One region of the Oceanobacillus aidingensis genome, then DNA from elsewhere that is predicted to be linked to it. Evidence: a T-box and tRNA genes for the amino acid it is inferred to sense, from the RefSeq annotation. Region 1 holds a T-box; the other holds one or more tRNA genes.

Region 1 (7,288 bases):
CAATGATTCCTTGTGCTACTTCTTCATCTTCTCTGACATCGATCAACTGAATATTATCGTTTTCTCTGATAGTATCCACTTCTGCCGGTGTAAGCTCTTTTATATCTGCCATTTTCTCTCATCTCCTTCTGTTTTCCTTCTTTATTATATTAAATGCATTATGAATAGGATTCAAATCGTTTGATTAAACTAAGGCAAAACTTAATTATTTTATGAATAGAAGGTGTTATTGATGGCTTATATCAGTTTATTGTTTTTAGCTCTCTTTTTCGCTCCGGCAGAAGCAGCTTCGAATGATGCGATGCTAATCCAAACGTATGAAGAGGATGTTACAGGAGATGGAGAGAAAGAGCTGTTAGAGTTAAAAGGAAAATTATTTGCTGCAGATGGTGTTTATTATCAAGATATTTGGGTTGAAATTTCCAGCCCCTCTACTGATAAAACATGGCGGATAAACTATGGTGGAGGATACGATCCCGAATTACATTTTGCAGAATTAACTCACAACGGTGTCATGGATATTCTTTATCAGAGTCCTACCGGCGGAAGCGGCGGATTATATACTTCTCAGTTAAATCAATGGGAAAAAGATGATTTTATCGAGCTTCCACTGCCAGTAGAGCAGCCCGTGAAAGGGGAATTTATGGATGGTTTTCGAGTGTCCATTCAATTGCTTCCAGATGAAGACCCCATCATTTTAGATGTCTCGGGCCAAAAAGAAGAATATATCCGTTTAAAGCTATACGATGAGCAGGGTAAACTTCTGGAACCTACAACACTTATGATTGATCCTGTTGCATTTTTTGACATCATTGACTTAGACGATGAAGGTCAAAAAGGTCTTAAGAGCTTTCAGCAAATAAGTGGTGCTTATCATGCAGACGGAATTGGAACCGTGGAATCGATTTGGATGTATGATGAGGGGAAATGGATGCTGCTAGAAACAGACTTGCAAACAGATCTTCCGCGTTTGGATAATTCCTCCAGTTAGTATTTTTTATAAAGAAAACATAGAAAAACCGGACTATAATCAATTTCTGCCAAGCGAATTTTGATTATAGCCCGGTTTTCAGTTAGAGAAAATGGATTAATTAGCTACAACATTAACAAGTTTATCTGGAACAACAATCACTTTTCGAATTGTCTTCCCGTCCAGCCATTTTTTTATACTTTCTTGATTTAAAGCCATTTTTTCAAGGTCGTCTTTTTCAGTACCTGCTGGAACGCTTAGTTTCGCACGTACCTTGCCCATCACCTGCAAAACAACTTCCACTTCTTCTTCCACCAGCTTCGATTCATCGTAAGCAGGCCAGCCAGCAAGGCTTATAGAATCTTCATTGCCCAGCTTTTGCCAAATCTCTTCACACATATGCGGAGCGACTGGAGAAAGAAGCTTCACAAAGCCTTCTGCGTAATTTTTCGGGATTGATTCTGCTTTGTAGCATTCATTTACAAATACCATCATTTGAGAAATACCTGTATTAAAGTGAAGATTCTCAAAGTCCTCTGTCACTTTCTTAACCGTTTCATGATAAACCTTATCTAATTCTGTTGCAGCTTCATCTGTAATCTTATCTGTTAATGAATTATCATCATTGATATACAGTCTCCAAACACGATCCAAGAAACGCCGGGAGCCATCTAAACCATTTGTTGACCAGGCAACAGAAGCATCTAATGGTCCCATAAACATTTCATACAATCTTAGCGTATCTGCGCCATGAGAAGAAATAATATCATCCGGATTAACAACATTTCCTTTTGATTTACTCATTTTCTCATTACCTTCTCCAAGAATCATCCCTTGGTTAAATAATTTTTGGAAAGGCTCCTTCGTGGAAACAACTCCAATATCATAAAGGAATTTATGCCAGAAACGTGCATATAACAAGTGAAGCACAGCATGCTCTGCTCCGCCGATATATATGTCGATTGGAAGCCATTCCTCCAATGCTTTTGGATCAGCAAGCTGTTCCGTATTATGCGGATCAACATAGCGCAGGAAGTACCAGCAGCTGCCGGCCCATTGCGGCATCGTATTTGTTTCTCTTCTGCCCTTCATTCCTGTTTCCGGATCAACTACATTTACCCAATCTCCATTCGTGGCAAGCGGAGATTCTCCAGTTCCCGATGGTTTAATCTCGGTCATTTCCGGAAGTTCCAATGGAAGCTCCTCATCCGGCACAGCAGTCATGCTGCCATCTTCCCAATGAATGATTGGAATCGGCTCTCCCCAATAACGCTGCCTTGCAAAAAGCCAGTCACGCAAACGATACGTGATTTTCTTTGTCCCTTTTTTATTTTCTTCCAGCCATTCAATCATTTTAGAAATAGCCTCATCTTTATCCAGTCCATCCAAAAATCCAGAATTAACATGGGGTCCGTCTCCTGTATAAGCTTCCTCTTCTATATTTCCGCCAGCGACTACTTCTCTGATTGGCAAATCAAACACAGAAGCAAATTCATAGTCACGCTCGTCATGTCCAGGAACTGCCATAATTGCTCCGCTTCCGTAACTCATCAATACATAATCTGCTACCCAGATCGGCATCTTCTCTCCATTAACAGGATTAATCGCATAGGCTCCCGTAAATACACCTGTTTTTTCTTTGGCAAGATCCGTACGTTCTAAATCAGACTTCGTTTGTACGTCATGCAAATATTTTTCCACAGCTTCTTTTTGTGCTGCGGTTGTAATTTTTTTAACAAAATCATGCTCTGGTGCCATAACAGCATACGTTGCTCCGAACAATGTATCCGGACGTGTTGTAAATACAGTAAAGGTTTCCTCATGTCCTTCAATGGAGAAGGTCACCTCAGCCCCTTCGGAACGCCCAATCCAGTTACGCTGCATTTCCTTCAGGCTTTCCGGCCAATCCAATTCTTCCAAATCAGAAAGCAGTCGATCTGCGTACGCCGTTATTTTAAGCATCCACTGCTTCATCGGTTTACGAACTACCGGATGCCCCCCGCGTTCACTCTTCCCATCAATTACTTCTTCATTGGCAAGCACCGTTCCAAGAGCAGGACACCAGTTGACAGCCACTTCATCCATATAAGCCAAATCATTTTCATAAAGCTTTTTGAAAATCCATTGTGTCCACTTATAATAATGAGGATCTGTTGTATTGATTTCCCGGTCCCAATCATAAGAAAAGCCTAACTCTTTAATCTGTCTCTTAAAGGTTTGAATATTTGCTTCTGTAAATTCTTTAGGGCTGTTTCCTGTATCAATGGCATATTGCTCTGCCGGAAGTCCAAAAGCGTCCCAGCCCATCGGATGCATGACCTCATATCCTTGCATTCTTTTCATTCTGGCTAAAATATCAGTTGCCGTATAACCTTCCGGGTGGCCAACGTGCAGCCCCTGGCCGGATGGATAAGGGAACATATCAAGTGCATAAAATTTCTCTTTATTAGAAAATGTATTTGTTTTGAATGTTTGATTGTTATCCCAATATTTTTGCCATTTTCTCTCGATTTCCTGATGTTGAAAGCTCATTATAATCCTTCCTTTCGTCCTGACTCTTGTATCGTTCAATCACATACGGCACGGACATCTATATCCCGATTTCTTATAAAATCAGGTATAAAAAAAGCCACTCATCCCAATGAAGGGACGAGAAGCTGTGTTTATTCCCGCGGTACCACCCAAATTAACGCTAAGAAGCGCTCGCTTGACATCGGTAACGTTGATGAAACGACAGTAACTACTCTGATTTCATTACTGCAAACTAAAAAGGTGAGTTCATACGTCTATCAGTAGCAGTTTTCACCACCCACTGCTTCTCTAAAACTGATAAAACCTATTACTAATCCTTTTTCATCGTCTTTCGTTTTATGATAGATACTGGAATTATAATGAAATAAATATTCCGTGTCAAGTTGACCTGACGTATCTTACTTCTTAGTATACACTTATTTTTATAATTGGAAACCATATCACGAGGAAAAATATAATACAGACTGTTGACTATTCAATTGGAAGCGGAGCAATAAACATTTTACCGTTTTTCTTGTTATAATGAAATACAGCATATTTCCATTGGAAAAAATACAGAAGGAGACAGTAACATGCTATTAAATGTTTTAACCTGCGCACATGCACTTTTAAAAGAAAGCCTGAAAGAAGGAGATACAGCTATCGACGCGACCTGTGGAAACGGATATGATACATTATTTTTAAGCCAGACTGTCGGCCCTTCCGGCAAGGTATATGGATTTGATATCCAGGAGCAGGCCATTCAAAATACGAAAGCGACACTTTACGAAAATGACTGTCATAATGTAACCCTTATTCAGGACAGCCATGAAAAGATACATAGCAATATTAAAGAAGAAATTTTTGGCGGCGCTATTTTTAACCTTGGCTATTTGCCAAAAAGCGATAAATCAATAGTCACAAAAGCGCCCTCCACCATCGCCTCGGTTGAAGCGATATTGAAAAAACTGAAAACAAACGGTCTGATCGTTCTGGTTATTTATTATGGACACCCGGGCGGCGGGGAAGAAAAAGAAGCGGTTCTTTCTTACGCTTCACAATTAAATCAAAAAGAATATCAAGTGCTCAGGTACCAATTTATCAATCAGCAAAATAAAGCACCTTTTTTAATTGCTATCGAAAAAAAGAAACGCTCTGCATCATAGAGCGTTTCTTATGCAATTCCTAAAAATAGTAATCGAAAGAATAAATTTAAGAAGTGCCCGGCTGTCATGATAATAAATATAATAAATGAAATCATGAGCACACGGGAGCGAAGTGTCTTATATTTTTTGGGATAGGGAATCCAAATATAAGCTGATACAACCATGAGCGGGACAGAATATAAATATCCAAATAGATAAACCCAGTCGCGCAATGCAGAAAGGTCACCCAGTTCAGGGTCTTGCAGGCTGTTCAACTGATTCATATATCCGGCTGCAAAAATAATAGTTAGCAAAATAAAATAACCAAATGTTGTCAGACGCAGCCATTTTTGCTCATCGCTTATCAGTATATAGACACCGATAAAAAATAAAATCCCTATTACAATTTGAATCAACATGAAAGTACAACCCCATTTTTAACGATAAATCAGTTCTCTGCGCCACATGCAAAACTTTCTCTCTCTGTAAAAGTCCGCCTGTTTGTATGGATGTCCCATTATCCATAGCGAGATTAAAACAGATTTATACAATTACTTATTCCAGTTATGACTGGAACATCTGTTACTGCTCCCATTGTCAAATCAACAACGTGGAAATTACTTAGAATAGCATTTCTGTTTATCTCTTTATGTTATTACTATCCTTAAGTAACCAGCTTATTTATTCTACCATAAAAAGATGCGTATCTGTAGAGGATAAAAAGAAATAAATCTACATTCAAACTTATTATCCACATCAAACAAATGACTTAGAATATATGCCTACAATTAGGAGATTACGATAGGAATAACAAGTCTTTCTCCTTCATTCAGTACTAAAATCAACTCATTTAGAACTGCCTTTCCAGATAATATTTCCTTTGATATACTTTAATCAATATGACTGAGTTGGAGGAATACAAATGATTGAATCATATAAAGGAATAACCCCGTCTATTGATTCTGCCGCATTCATTGCCAAAAATGCAGTAATCAACGGAGACGTGACGATTGAAGAAGAAGCAAGTATTTGGTTTCATACGGTGATTCGCGGTGATGTAGCACCGACAAAAATAGGTAAGCGTACCAATGTCCAGGATCTCTCTATGCTGCATCAAAGTCCTGATATGCCGTTAATTCTTGAAGATGATGTCACTGTTGGACACCAAGTCACCTTGCATTCAGCAATTATACGCCATCATGCGCTGATTGGCATGGGGTCCATTATTTTAGATGGCGTAGAGATCGGGGAGCATGCTTTTGTCGGCGCAGGAAGTCTGGTGCCGCCGGGCAAAAAAATACCGCCCCGCACATTAGCTATGGGTAGGCCGGCTAAAGTGGTTCGTGAATTAACCGATAAAGACTATCAAGAAATGGACCGCATCCGTAAATCCTATGTGGAAAAAGGACAATATTATTTAAAAGAAACAAACATGGGCGGAAATGAGTAAAACCATCCTATTCCAAAGAAAAACGTCAGGCATCTTCAAACACCTGACGTTTTTTTATTTTGCAGTCAACGCTTTTAATTCTTCGACTTTATCTGTTTTTTCCCATGGGAATGTAATATCTGTACGTCCGAAATGGCCGTAAGCAGCTGTGTTTTTAAAGATTGGCCTTCTTAAATCAAGCATGCGGATAATACCTGCCGGACGCAAATCAAAAAGCTCCCGGACTGCTTCCACTAATCTCTCTTCACTGACTTCCCCTGTACCGAACGTATTGATTGAGATAGAAACGGGCTGTGCAACGCCAATCGCATAAGCCAGCTGAACCTCACAAGAATCAGCAAGACCTGCAGCAACAATATTTTTAGCAACATAACGGGCCGCGTATGCAGCAGAACGATCCACTTTCGTTGCATCTTTACCGCTAAAAGCGCCGCCGCCATGTCTGGCATAGCCTCCATAAGTGTCTACAATAATCTTTCTTCCGGTCAAGCCGACATCGCCTTGCGGACCGCCTAAAACAAAGCGCCCGGTCGGGTTAATATAGTACTTTGTTTTTTCATCCAGTAATTCACCGGGTACAACAGCTTCGACAACATGTTTAATAATATCCGCTTCGATTTGTTCATTCGTAATATCCGGATGATGCTGCGCGGAAATGACAACCGTATCTACACGCAGCGGCTGGTTATCTTCACCGTATTCAACGGTTACCTGTGTTTTCCCGTCTGGACGCAGATAGCCGATAATCTCTTCCTTCCGGACATCTGCTAATCTTTTGGATAAACGGTGTGCTAAAGAAATTGGTAAAGGCATCAGCTCTTCAGTTTCATTACATGCATAACCAAACATTAATCCCTGGTCACCGGCACCAATTGCCTCGATTTCTTCTTCGCTTTCTTGTCCTTGTCTTGCTTCCAGCGCAACATCCACACCGCCGGCAATATCAGGAGACTGCTCATCAATAGCAGTCAATACAGCACATGTTTCTGAATCAAAACCATATTTTGCCCGTGTATAGCCAATTCCTTGTACTGTTTCACGTACAATTGCAGGAATATCTACATATGTACTTGTAGAAATCTCTCCGGCAACTAAAACAATTCCAGTTGTAACCGTAGTTTCACAAGCTACTCTGGCATTCGGATCCTTCGAGAGAATCTCATCCAGAATAGCGTCTGAAATTTGGTCAGACATCTTATCCGGATGCCCTTC
Region 2 (12,059 bases), on a different contig from region 1:
GGGCTTGGTGCTGGACTGCCCGGGGTAAAACGCTTGATGGATGAATTTGATATAGAATCCGCAGCGGGGGAAGGAACTAAAATCAAAGCGATTAAATGGATCAGATAATATAATCCTTTTATTTTAGCACCCTTCCTTATTTTATCCAGTACATGCCATTGGTAATCCAGGTGAGAAAAAAAGAAAGAGAAAACAGTTGTGTTTAAAAATCACGAAACACCGGTTTACCAGCTCGGGGAAAGCCTTAAAAAAGAATAAAAGGTTCTTTGAAATAAGGGGGGAGTAACCACAGTGGAAGAAACGATCAGAAAAAATACTGTAAAATACCAGAAATTATTACAAAAATATATTGAAACACAAGATGAGAAATCATTGTATGACCTTGAATTAATCAGCAAAGCTTTTATTAAAAAGAATATCTTGCCGGAAGAATTAATCAATTTGCATATTCAGGCAATGGAGCGGATTTATCCTCAATTATTGGAGGAATATAAGCTGTCGATGGAATTTTTATTAGAAGCTACGGTTTTCTATGGATTGGCATTGCAGGAAGTTGATTATTTAAGACAGGAAAAAGATGTGCTGACTTCTGAAATTTCTGTTGCGGCGAATATGCAAAAGACCTTGCTTGGAACGCAAAGGCCGGAAGTAAGCGGATTAGATATCGGCGTGATTAGTGTTCCTGCTCATCAGATGAACGGAGATTATCATCATTTCACCAAAGGAAGCAATGGGACAATCGGGATTGCCATTGCGGATGTCGTTGGAAAAGGAATACCGGCAGCACTGTGTATGTCGATGATCAAATATGCAATGGACAGTTATCCAGAAGCGACAATGTCACCAAATAAAGTATTAGAAAACCTGAATCGTGTAGTAGAAAGAAATATTGATCCCAGTATGTTTATTACGATGTGTTATGCACATTATTTGCCGGCGGAAAGTAAATTAAGATTATCTTCCGCAGGGCATGAGCCGGGATATATTTTCCGTGCAGAAACGGAAGAATTTGAAGAGGTTCGTGCGAAAGGGATTGTACTCGGCGTGATGCCGGATGCTACTTATCGGGAATATGAATTAGCAATTCAGAAGGATGACCTGATTATCTTTCTGACAGATGGTGTTTCCGAGTGCAGAGACGGCGACCGGTTTATTGAAACAGAAGAATTGTTGGAAGTCATCCGAAAATATATTGATTTACCGGCACAGGAGCTGGTAGAAAATGTGTATCAGTATTTTGAAAAACTGCAGGATTTTCAATTGAGGGATGATTTTACATTAATTGTTCTTCGTAAAGAGGTTTAAAGAAATAAATGCAGGGAATACAATATAATAGTTTATTCTAGTTAAATAAATTTCGTTTCAAATGTTATAGAGAAAATGAATTTATAATGTATAGTCATCTAATCTTATATCTGGATGGCAGAGGGGGTTATTATGAATTTATCAGTAAACGTACAAGAAGACAGCAATGTAAAAGTTTTAGAAGTGAGCGGAGAGATTGATGCATACACAGCTCCGGAGCTGAAAGAAACATTAATGCCGCTGATGAGAGAGAGCGGCAATGAAATCGAAGTAGATTTAGAAAATGTGCAGTATATGGACAGTACCGGTTTAGGAGTGTTTGTCAGCGCTTTGAAAGCCTCTAAGGAAAGCGGAAGCCATTATACGTTGAAAAATGTGCAGGATCGGGTTTTTCGTATTTTTGAGATTACCGGACTTAGTGAGATTATAGAGATCAAAGCAGCGATTCGAGGTGGCAATGAGTGATGGAAGCATTTGATTATATAGAGATGAAAGTACCGGCGAAAGCGGAGTATATTGGAGTAATGCGTCTGACTCTATCGGGGGTTGCCAACCGGATGGGCTTTTCCTATGATGCGATTGAAGATTTAAAAGTAGCTATCTCTGAAGCAGTTACAAATGCTGTAGAGCATGCTTATGAAGAAAAAGAATCTGGTGAAATTACAGTTGGCTTCGGCCTGTATGAAGACCGGATGGAAATTATGGTAGCTGATCGCGGAGGAAGCTTTGATTTAGAAGAAGTAAAGAACGGTACAGGGCCATATCAATCCGATGAACCTGTTGAAAAAATCCGGGAAGGAGGGTTTGGCCTATTCCTGATTGAAGCACTCATGGACGAAGTAAAAATCAACAATAAATATGGCGTAATGGTTATTATGACTAAATACAATAGAGAAGAAGAGGTGGACATGGATGACGACCAAATCTCAACCATTCAATAGAGGGGGAGATGAGGTTTACCAATGGATAAGTACACTTCAGGAAGATCCAACAAATGAAGAATTACAGGAAAAGATTGTTTTAACTTATCAGAATCTCGTTGGATCTATTGCCAGGAAGTACTCCAAAAATAGCGCTATTCATGAAGACCTTGTACAAGTCGGCATGATTGGATTGCTTGGGGCAATTAAGAGGTACGATCCGTCATATGGTAAGTCGTTTGAGTCTTTCGCTATCCCAACCATTATTGGTGAAATAAAGCGATTTATACGAGATAAGACATGGAGTGTCCATGTGCCTCGTCGTATTAAAGAATTGGGACCAAAAATCCGCAAAAGTGCTGATGAACTAACGACTAAAAATCAAAAATCTCCTACCATACAAGAAATTGCAGAACACATTGGTGTACCGGAAGAAGAAGTTTTAGAAACAATGGAAATGAGTAAAAGCTATAAAGCTTTATCAGTTGACCATAAAATTGAAGCTGATTCAGACGGCAGCACTGTTGCTATATTGGACTTAATTGGTAACGAAGACAATAGTCTTAAAAACTTGGAGCAAAAAATGATTCTTGAAAAAGTTCTTCCTGTTTTATCAGAACGGGAGCAGCTTATTTTAGAATGCACCTATTTTAAAAACATGAGCCAGAAAGAAACAGGTGAAATGCTGGGTATTTCTCAAATGCATGTGTCACGGCTTCAAAGACGAGCACTCCGTAAATTGCGAGAAACAATGCAAACAGAAAGTACGGAGGTATTCGATTGATTTCCGGTAAATATGTCGATGTTTCCGTCTATCAACAATCTAAAAAGGGTAATCATTTATGTGGAGACAGTTACTTTTTTATAGAAGAAGACCATATGTTTCTAGGAGTGCTCGCGGATGGTCTTGGAAGCGGGGCAATTGCAAAAGAATCCTCACAGGCAGTAATCGATATTGTGAAGGAGCATAAATTTAAAACAGTAAAAGAAATTGTTGATTTATGCAATAAAAAATTGCTTGGCATGCGTGGTGCAGTGATGGGGATTTTAAAATTAGACTTCATCGATCAGACCTTTACTTTTTCCTCCATTGGAAATATAGGGATTATTATTTTGGAGCGAGGCTGTAAGAAAAAGCGAAATATTCCAAGCTCTGGATATTTGGGATCTCGTTACCGAGGCGTAAAGGCTATGACGGAAAAATTAACCGATGGAACAAATTTCATTGTATTTTCAGACGGCGTAAAAGATAAAGAGTTATCTGCGTATTATTTTAAAGACTACAATGTAGAGCAGATTACGGATACTTATGCGCAGCATAGTGACGGTACCAGGCAGGATGATACAACGTTACTGGCAATTAGATACAAAGGAGAAAAAGGTTGATTTATAATCACAATAACATGAACATGGATTCATTTATTATTGATTATAAATCAATCTTTTTTGTTGTGTCAGAAAGCATTGACACGTTTAATTTGATACAATAGAACGTAGAGTAAGGAGGAGAAGCAACAGTGAGTGCAGATGAAAAATTAATTGCAATCGTATCAAAAGATACCAATATTCAAGGAAACACTGTTTCGAAAGTGATTTCTCTTTTAAATGAAGGGAATACCGTTCCGTTTATTGCAAGATATCGAAAAGAAGCCACAGGCGGATTGGATGAAGTAAAAATAAAAGAGATACAGGATAGGTGGACATATGTCCTTAACCTGTCTGAACGAAAACAAGAAGTACTTCGTATCATTGAAGAACAAGGTAAGCTGACAGATGAATTAAGAAACGACATTGAAAAAGCGACGCAGCTTCAAAAAGTAGAAGATCTGTATCGCCCTTATAAACAAAAACGCCGTACAAGAGCTACTATCGCAAAGGAAAAAGGATTAGAGCCATTTGCCCAAGCTATTTGGGAGCAGAGCGAATCACTTGAGTTAGAACAGGAAGCCACACAATATTTCTCTGAAGAGCATGAGCTAAGCACCGTAGAAGAGGTACTTCAGGGAGTAAATGATATCATTGCAGAATGGATTTCTGATGAACCGGCTTACCGTGAATTTATTCGCAATGCCACGATGAAGCAAGGAACCATCCAATCTGAAGAGAAAAATAAAGCAGCAGATGAAAAACAGATTTTTGAGATGTATTATGAATATAGTGAAACGGTTCGCTCATTAGTTTCCCATCGTATTCTTGCACTTAACCGCGGAGAAAAAGAGGGGATTTTAAAAGTACAGGTAGAACCGCCTGTTGATAAAATAATTGCCTATTTAGAGAAAAAGGTAATTAAAAAAACGTGCCCGCAGCATATGAAGGAATTATTAACAGCAGCTGTAGAGGATAGCTATAAAAGGTTGATTGAACCCTCCGTGGAACGAGAAATCCGCAGTGCACTTACAGAAAAAGCGGAAGCACAGGCGATTGAAGTTTTCTCCGTAAATTTAAGGAATCTATTACTTCAGCCGCCATTAAAAGGGAAAGTCATTTTAGGAGTGGATCCGGCTTTCCGTACTGGCTGTAAGCTTGCGATTGTGGATGAAACCGGGAAGGTCCATCAAATCCATGTGATTTATCCGACTGCTCCAAAGAAAGATGTGAAGGGCGCAGAGAAGGTGGTTATCAGCTTAATAAATCAATTTAATGTAGAGCTGGTTGCGATTGGAAATGGTACAGCATCACGGGAAACAGAGCAATTTATTTCAGATGTATTAACAAATAACAAGCTGGATATTCCGTATATTATTGTAAATGAAGCAGGAGCAAGTGTGTACTCTGCCTCCGCTTTAGCAAGAGAGGAATTCCCTGATCTACAAGTAGAGGAAAGAAGTGCTGTATCTATTGCAAGACGGGTACAGGATCCATTAGCGGAACTGGTGAAAATTGATCCGAAGTCCATCGGCGTTGGGCAATATCAGCATGATGTCAGTCAAAAAGAGCTGTCCAATTCGTTGACATTCGTTGTGGAAACAGCGGTTAACCAAGTCGGTGTTAATGTAAATACAGCCTCTTCCTCTCTTTTGCAGTACGTATCTGGTTTAAGTAAAACCGTTGCAAATAATGTGATCAAAAAACGGGAAGAGGAAGGGAAATTTACCAGCCGGAAGCAATTAAAGAAAATCCCGAGACTTGGGGCGAAAACATATGAGCAGGCGATCGGTTTCTTGAGAATTGTAGATGGGGATACACCGCTTGACCGTACTCCTATTCATCCGGAAAGCTATCCACATGTGAAAGCATTATTAAACAAGCTCAAGTTTGATGAACAAGCTCTGGGGACAGCGCCTTTGCAGCAAAAGATAGAAGGAATAGACAAGCAGGCTGTCGCGGAAGAATTAGAGATTGGACTGCCGACATTAGAAGATATTCTGGAGGCATTAAGCAAGCCGGAACGTGACTTGCGTGATGATTTTCCACAGCCGTTATTAAAGAAAAATGTCATGAATATGGAAGATTTAAAACCTGGCATGGAGCTTCAGGGAACGGTGCGAAATGTGGTTGATTTTGGAGTCTTTGTTGATATTGGTGTTAAACAGGACGGTCTTGTGCATATCTCTAAGATGTCCAAGCAGTTCGTCAAGCATCCCATGGATGTCGCTTCTGTTGGTGATGTAGTCACCGTCTGGGTCGATGATGTGAATGTCCAAAAAGGAAGAATTGCGCTTTCAATGATTCAATAATGTATAAATAAGATAAGGGAGCTTCCATGCTGGGAAGTTCCCTCTTTTTCAACCATAAAAAAAGACGCTCACCATTAGATAAGGAGAGGTCTTTTTTTATTTTTCTATTATTTTACAGATTCTTCGTTTGCAGCTTCCACTTCATCAAGAGAGATGCCAATTGCTTCTGCAACGCCTTTTCCGTATTCTGGATCAGCTTTATAGCAATTGTTGATGTGACGAAGTTTTACTGATTTTGTTGCTGGAGCAATATCATCCGCTGTATTTTGGAAAAGAGCTTGTTTTTGCTCATCAGACATTAAGCGGAATAGCTTACCTGGCTGTTCGTAGTAAAGCGCATCGTCCTCATCAAAATCAAAGTAATCAGCATCTACATCTGTACCCAGCTGTAATGCAGGCTCCTGATGCTCTTTGCTGTCTTCCCATTCTCCATATTGGTTCGGGCTGTAGCTGACTTGTCCGCCAGTGTAAGGGACAACACGCATTGCGCCGTCACGATGATATGGGTGGAAGTTTTTCGCGTTTTTCGGATAGTTAACAGGGATTTGCCAGTGGTTCACGCCTAAACGGTAGCGCTGTGCATCTCCATAAGAGAATAGACGGCCTTGCAACATTTTATCTGGAGAGAAACCAATGCCAGGAACAATGTTTGTAGGAGCAAATGCAGCCTGTTCTACTTCTTCATGATAGTTTTCCGGGTTTTTATTCAGTTCTAATTCGCCAACTTCGATAAGCGGGAATTCATCTTTGTACCATACTTTTGTTAAATCGAATGGATTGTAAGGCATATTTTTAGCTTCTTCTTCAGTCATAACCTGAATGTACATTTTCCATTTAGGGAAGTTTCCTTCTTCAATAGCAGTGTACAAATCACGTTGGTGACTTTCGCGGTCTTCACCGACAACTTTTGCAGCTTCTTCGTTTGTAAGGTTTTCGATACCTTGCTGTGTTCTGAAGTGGAATTTCACCCATACGCGCTCGTTATTTTCATTATATAAGCTGTATGCATGGCTTCCGAATAAGTGCATGTTGCGGTAAGATTTTGGAATCCCGCGATCAGACATAACAACAGTTACCTGATGAAGTGCTTCTGGTAAATTAGACCAGAAATCCCAGTTTGCATCAGCATTCTTCATATTTGTTTTTGGATCACGTTTTACAACATGGTTCAAATCTGGGAAACGTTTAGGGTCTCTCATAAAGAATACAGGCGTATTATTACCGACTAAGTCCCAGTTTCCTTCTTCTGTGTAGAATTTCATCGCAGTACCGCGGATATCGCGTTCTGCATCAGCAGCTCCGCGTTCACCAGCTACGGTAGAGAAACGGATAAACATGTCTGTTTTCTTCCCGACTTCAGAGAAGACTTTTGCTTTTGTATATTTAGTAATGTCGTTAGTAATCGTTAATGTTCCATAAGCTCCGGATCCTTTTGCGTGCATACGGCGCTCAGGAATTACTTCGCGATCAAAGTGTGCAAGCTTTTCAAGAAACCAAAAATCTTCCATTAATAATGGACCACGTTTACCGGCCGTTTTAGAATCATCATCATTTGGAACAGGAGCTCCAAATGCAGTGGTCATTTTTCTTTTTTCACTCATAGATAGTTTCCCTCCTATATATTAAATACAATTATTATAATAACATAATAAATAGTAGATTGCTATTAATATTCTTGTTTAATTTGAATGACATTTTTTTATTTTGATATAGAAGTCCTTCTTGACGGTGGGTATCGTATTTTTAAGCAAATGTTAGTAAAGTGTTGTTTTCTTTTAGAATAAAATAATATATTAGATAAGTGATTCTACTAATTCTCAATTAAGTTTTTTAAATGAGAATAAAACTCTTAGTATAACTGAAATATAAGATAGAGAATAGAAGTTCCGACAGCTTCTTTTTTATGTTAAAATGAGTTGTCATCAGTTAAACAATTTTTGGGAATTTCTGATGGCGTATAATAAAGAAGTATGTTTTGAATTGTCAGGAAGGTAAGAAGAACATTAAAATAATGAAGCTTTCTTTATATATTGGAGGTTGAAACAGATGGACCCAATGCCGGAGGAAGAATTGTACCAGTTAGTTAATCAGCTGTCAGAAGCTTTCTTTAATAAAACGTTTATGGACAAAGTACGATTTAACTCCCGTCTGCGGACAACTGGAGGGAGATATATCCCAAGTAAACGATTAATTGAATTGAATCCCAAATATGTACTGGAATCTGATAAGGAAGAGTTTCACGGGATTATTAAGCACGAGCTTTGTCATTACCATTTGCATATTGAAGGAAAAGGGTACCAGCATCGAGATAAAGATTTTAGAGAATTGCTTGCAAAAACGGGCTCTCCCCGTCATTGTAAACAGCTTCCTTCGAATCAGCAGCGCTACCAGCATATATATGAATGCCAAAAATGTAAAATGGTTTATAAAAGAGTAAGGAAAGTAGATGTATCCAGGTATCGATGTGGAAAATGCAGGGGGAGATTACATCTGATTTAATTTTTTTCAATTAAGTATTGACGAATAATATGATCCATGATAAATTAATGTAGCTGATATGAAATGACAGTTTTCATTCATTGCGAATGACCTGTTCAGCAGCTTTGTCGAATGGCTTGGATTTTTGAATAACTTTCTAAGCGAAAAAAACTTTTTAAGAAATTTAACAGTTTTTGTTGACAAAAAACAGGATATATTGTATGATATTTCTTGTTGTTGCGTAATTAGGATATTACATAGATAGTGACTGATTACTTTTATATTCCACAGTAGCTCAGTGGTAGAGCAATCGGCTGTTAACCGATCGGTCGTAGGTTCGAATCCTACCTGTGGAGCCATTATTTGGAGAAGTACTCAAGTGGCTGAAGAGGCGCCCCTGCTAAGGGTGTAGGTCGTGTAAGCGGCGCGAGGGTTCAAATCCCTCCTTCTCCGCCATTTTAATTTTCATAATGGCCCGTTGGTCAAGCGGTTAAGACACCGCCCTTTCACGGCGGTAACACGGGTTCGAATCCCGTACGGGTCATCTTTCTAAGAAATCAAAATAAATAATTGGTCCGGTAGTTCAGTTGGTTAGAATGCCTGCCTGTCACGCAGGAGGTCGCGGGTTCGAGTCCCGTCCGGACCGCCATTATAGTTGGGCCATAGCCAAGCGGTAAGGCATCGGGTTTTGATCCCGTGTACCCCAGGTTCGAATCCTGGTGGCCCAGCCATTTTCTTTTTAGAAGGAATACATGATAATACTATTACAGATAATAGTATTTTTTTATTGATAGGGACTATAAATAATGACCTGTCATATATAGGAGCCATTAGCTCAGTCGGTAGAGCATCTGACTTTTAATCAGAGGGTCGAAGGTTCGAATCCTTCATGGCTCACCATTTTTATCTTGCGGATGTGGCGGAATTGGCAGACGCGCTGGAATCAGGCTCCAGTGTCCGTTAAGGACGTGGGGGTTCGACTCCCTTCATCCGCACCATTTTTTTATATTATGCGGTCGTGGCGGAATGGCAGACGCGCCAGGTTGAGGGCCTGGTGGGTGAATAACCCGTGTGGGTTCAAATCCCACCGACCGCATCATATGTACAAACCAGTCATATCAAGGGTTGCAGACCTTTGATATTTTTTTATGCACTCATTTTTCTATATGAAATGGATGTTTTTTTATATAGTTTTGACCAGTTTTTGACCATGTGAATAAATGGTAAAAATGAAACGTTTGGATTTAAAAGAAATCATCTAATTTGTCAGCAGTTTTTCTTTGCTTACTAGAGAACAACTAAACATTAATTATCGTAGTAATGGATAAGCGCCCCAGGCGTTCTTTAAAGGTTACGTGTTCTTCGCCTTGAGGAACTAGTAAAGCAGCCGGAGAATACCTTAAATCATGTCAGTAGATAGCTTCAAGGTTAACGTGTTCACCAATTTTTCGATGCGCCTGTTAAAAATATCTCTAGTTACTGGAACATATTGACTTGAAAGAATATAAACCCAATAAACCAGCTCGATAAAAGATTTATAATATTCATAATATAAATCTTTTTTGGTATAATTACTTTAATAAATAAGAATGTAGTGATTTTATAAATGAGTTAAATGAGGCAATCACTGCAAGGTTGTAAATTATTAACGGGTGGTGTGATGCTTATGAAACAGGCTTTATTTCTTATCCTGGACGAATACGCAGATTGGGAAGGTGCTTACTTATCAACAACATTAAATCAGAGGGAGGATTGGTCGGTTCATACGATTTCTTTGGGGATACGGTAAGTTCCATTGGCGGTTTTAGAACTGCTGTCGATTAAATCATTGGTTCTGAACCTGAGGATGTTCATCTATTGGTAATGGTGGGCGGGAATACATGGAATAATGATAATAAAAAGCTTTTGCATCTAATCAAAATGGCATTTCAAAATAATATACCTGTTGGAGCTATGCGGAGCTGTGGATTATTTAGCGAAAAACGGTTTTCTAAATCATTATAATCATACGGGTAACTCTGTTGATGCTTGGAAGGGCTATGAAAATTATCATGCTAAGAGCAGTTTTTTTCAGCAGCAAGCAGTAACAGATAAAAATTTAGTCACTGCAAACGGAACAGCTCCGATTGAATTTACACATTTGATTTTAGAGTTGATCGAATTTGATACCTCCGAAAATATTAAAAAAATGATGTATATGTATAAGCATGGATTTTATAAATACTGTGAAAAATATGGGAATCCATTTAGATAATCTTCGCTTGAAATAAAATGAAAATTATGATTATAGTAGAATTGAGTATAGAGATTGGGGAGAATTGTCCTGAAATGAATATGACAAAAGGTTGTATCAGAATAGCTAGAAGGATTTGTGGAGGGATAACGTGTCAAAAGGATTAAAAATTATCTTGCTTTGGTCGCTTGCTTTCCCTGCAATAATCACCATTGGCCGTATGATAATTGATTTTATTTTAGGCAGGGAAATGGAATTCATCTCATACATGGCTGTTTTTTTAGGCATGGGAGCAGCAGGATTGATTTTTGGCGGACCGCTAGTGTACCTTGTAACTAAATCTAAAGAGGGGAAATATTAATTTTTAAATCTATATAATGTTCTGGACCTGCTGAAATAAAACAAGCACTCATTCCAATAATGGAAAGGGTGCCTGTTTTTTAGTGGAATCATTCTTTTTTACAAACTGTAGGATAATATAACTTATACAAGGCTCTTTTCTTTTCTCACTGATTTAAGCGCATTGGACCAAGCGACAACATCATCAATCATTTCGCCAAATCTTGGTTTATGCACTTCCATTGGTGCGAAAGTTGCCATGTTCTCAAAGTCATTAAATAAGCTGAATGCACCTTGTGGTTCAACTGTAGCTACTTTTAAATTGGATAACGTTGTACGTAATGCAAGGGAAGCTGCAATACCAAGCGTAGAGCCATAGCTTACGATGCCTGCTGCTTTATGATGCCACTCTGAACCTAAATAATCTAAATGATCCTTAAGGGACGAAGGGAAATTTTTATTATATTCCGGTGTAACAAAAATAAACCCGTCAAACGAATCAATTTTTCTTGACCATGCACGCTGTTCTTCTGTTGCGTATTCTTTATTTGTCATAAGCGGGGGGATTGCTTCATTGAAACGTCCAAGACCACTTTCTTTTATATCAACAATTTCAAATTCTGCGTCTATATCTTTATTATCTGCAAAATCTTTAACCCATTCTGCAACTTGTAAATTAACACGTACATCACGTGTGCTTCCTGTAATAATACCAATTCTTGTCATGCTGTAACCTCCGTATAAATTTAGATGTAATGAATCAAATAATAAGTTTGTATTAATTTGATTACAAGAGTTATAATAAACCTAAAGTGCCTTTTTGAGAAGAAGGCACTTTATTTATACCTAGTTACTTTTAGGAAACCATTTGATATATAAGGGGTTCATGCATATATTTATAAAGGAGCGGTTGAAAAGTGAAGAATATAACGACAGGTGAAAATTGTGGAGAGCTTCAAGTTGCGTTAGATATTATTGTAGGAAAATGGAAACCGATTATTTTATTTCACCTTATGGAAAACGAAAAATTGCGTTTTAGTGAACTGCAGCGGGCTATTCCGGAAATCACTAAAAAAATGTTAACTTCCCAATTAAGAGAATTAGAAT

What was found. The T-box of region 1 lies ahead of leuS (leucine--tRNA ligase). A T-box ahead of a tRNA ligase gene usually reads a tRNA of that ligase, here a tRNA-Leu.
Region 2: it has a tRNA-Leu gene. The T-box ahead of leuS (leucine--tRNA ligase) is inferred to sense a tRNA for this amino acid. The anticodon was not compared.

The regions. Positions count from the first base shown of each region.
Region 1 covers NZ_JBHSFT010000037.1:649-7,936, forward strand. Annotated here, with positions in the region: gene ACFO3P_RS14700 (rhodanese-like domain-containing protein) at 1-112, opposite strand, end outside; gene ACFO3P_RS14705 (hypothetical protein) at 233-991, shown strand; gene leuS (leucine--tRNA ligase) at 1,088-3,502, opposite strand; T-box leader at 3,613-3,836, opposite strand; gene mnmM (tRNA 5-(aminomethyl)-2-thiouridylate-methyltransferase MnmM) at 4,075-4,647, shown strand; gene ACFO3P_RS14720 (hypothetical protein) at 4,656-5,045, opposite strand; gene ACFO3P_RS14725 (gamma carbonic anhydrase) at 5,549-6,076, shown strand; gene metK (methionine adenosyltransferase) at 6,131-7,288, opposite strand, start outside.
Region 2 covers NZ_JBHSFT010000010.1:35,025-47,083, reverse strand. Annotated here, with positions in the region: gene ACFO3P_RS06935 (anti-sigma regulatory factor) at 1-108, shown strand, start outside; gene ACFO3P_RS06930 (PP2C family protein-serine/threonine phosphatase) at 292-1,305, shown strand; gene ACFO3P_RS06925 (STAS domain-containing protein) at 1,438-1,770, shown strand; gene rsbW (anti-sigma B factor RsbW) at 1,770-2,246, shown strand; gene sigB (RNA polymerase sigma factor SigB) at 2,218-3,009, shown strand; gene ACFO3P_RS06910 (PP2C family serine/threonine-protein phosphatase) at 3,006-3,611, shown strand; gene ACFO3P_RS06905 (Tex family protein) at 3,743-5,902, shown strand; gene ACFO3P_RS06900 (catalase) at 6,010-7,503, opposite strand; gene ACFO3P_RS06895 (SprT family protein) at 7,949-8,401, shown strand; tRNA gene ACFO3P_RS06890 (tRNA-Asn) at 8,665-8,739, shown strand; tRNA gene ACFO3P_RS06885 (tRNA-Ser) at 8,746-8,836, shown strand; tRNA gene ACFO3P_RS06880 (tRNA-Glu) at 8,853-8,924, shown strand; tRNA gene ACFO3P_RS06875 (tRNA-Asp) at 8,953-9,029, shown strand; tRNA gene ACFO3P_RS06870 (tRNA-Gln) at 9,037-9,111, shown strand; tRNA gene ACFO3P_RS06865 (tRNA-Lys) at 9,205-9,280, shown strand; tRNA gene ACFO3P_RS06860 (tRNA-Leu) at 9,291-9,378, shown strand; tRNA gene ACFO3P_RS06855 (tRNA-Leu) at 9,393-9,476, shown strand; partial or broken gene ACFO3P_RS06850 (type 1 glutamine amidotransferase family protein) at 10,047-10,634, shown strand; gene ACFO3P_RS06845 (hypothetical protein) at 10,765-10,974, shown strand; gene ACFO3P_RS06840 (NADPH-dependent FMN reductase) at 11,097-11,678, opposite strand; gene ACFO3P_RS06835 (winged helix-turn-helix transcriptional regulator) at 11,879-12,059, shown strand, end outside.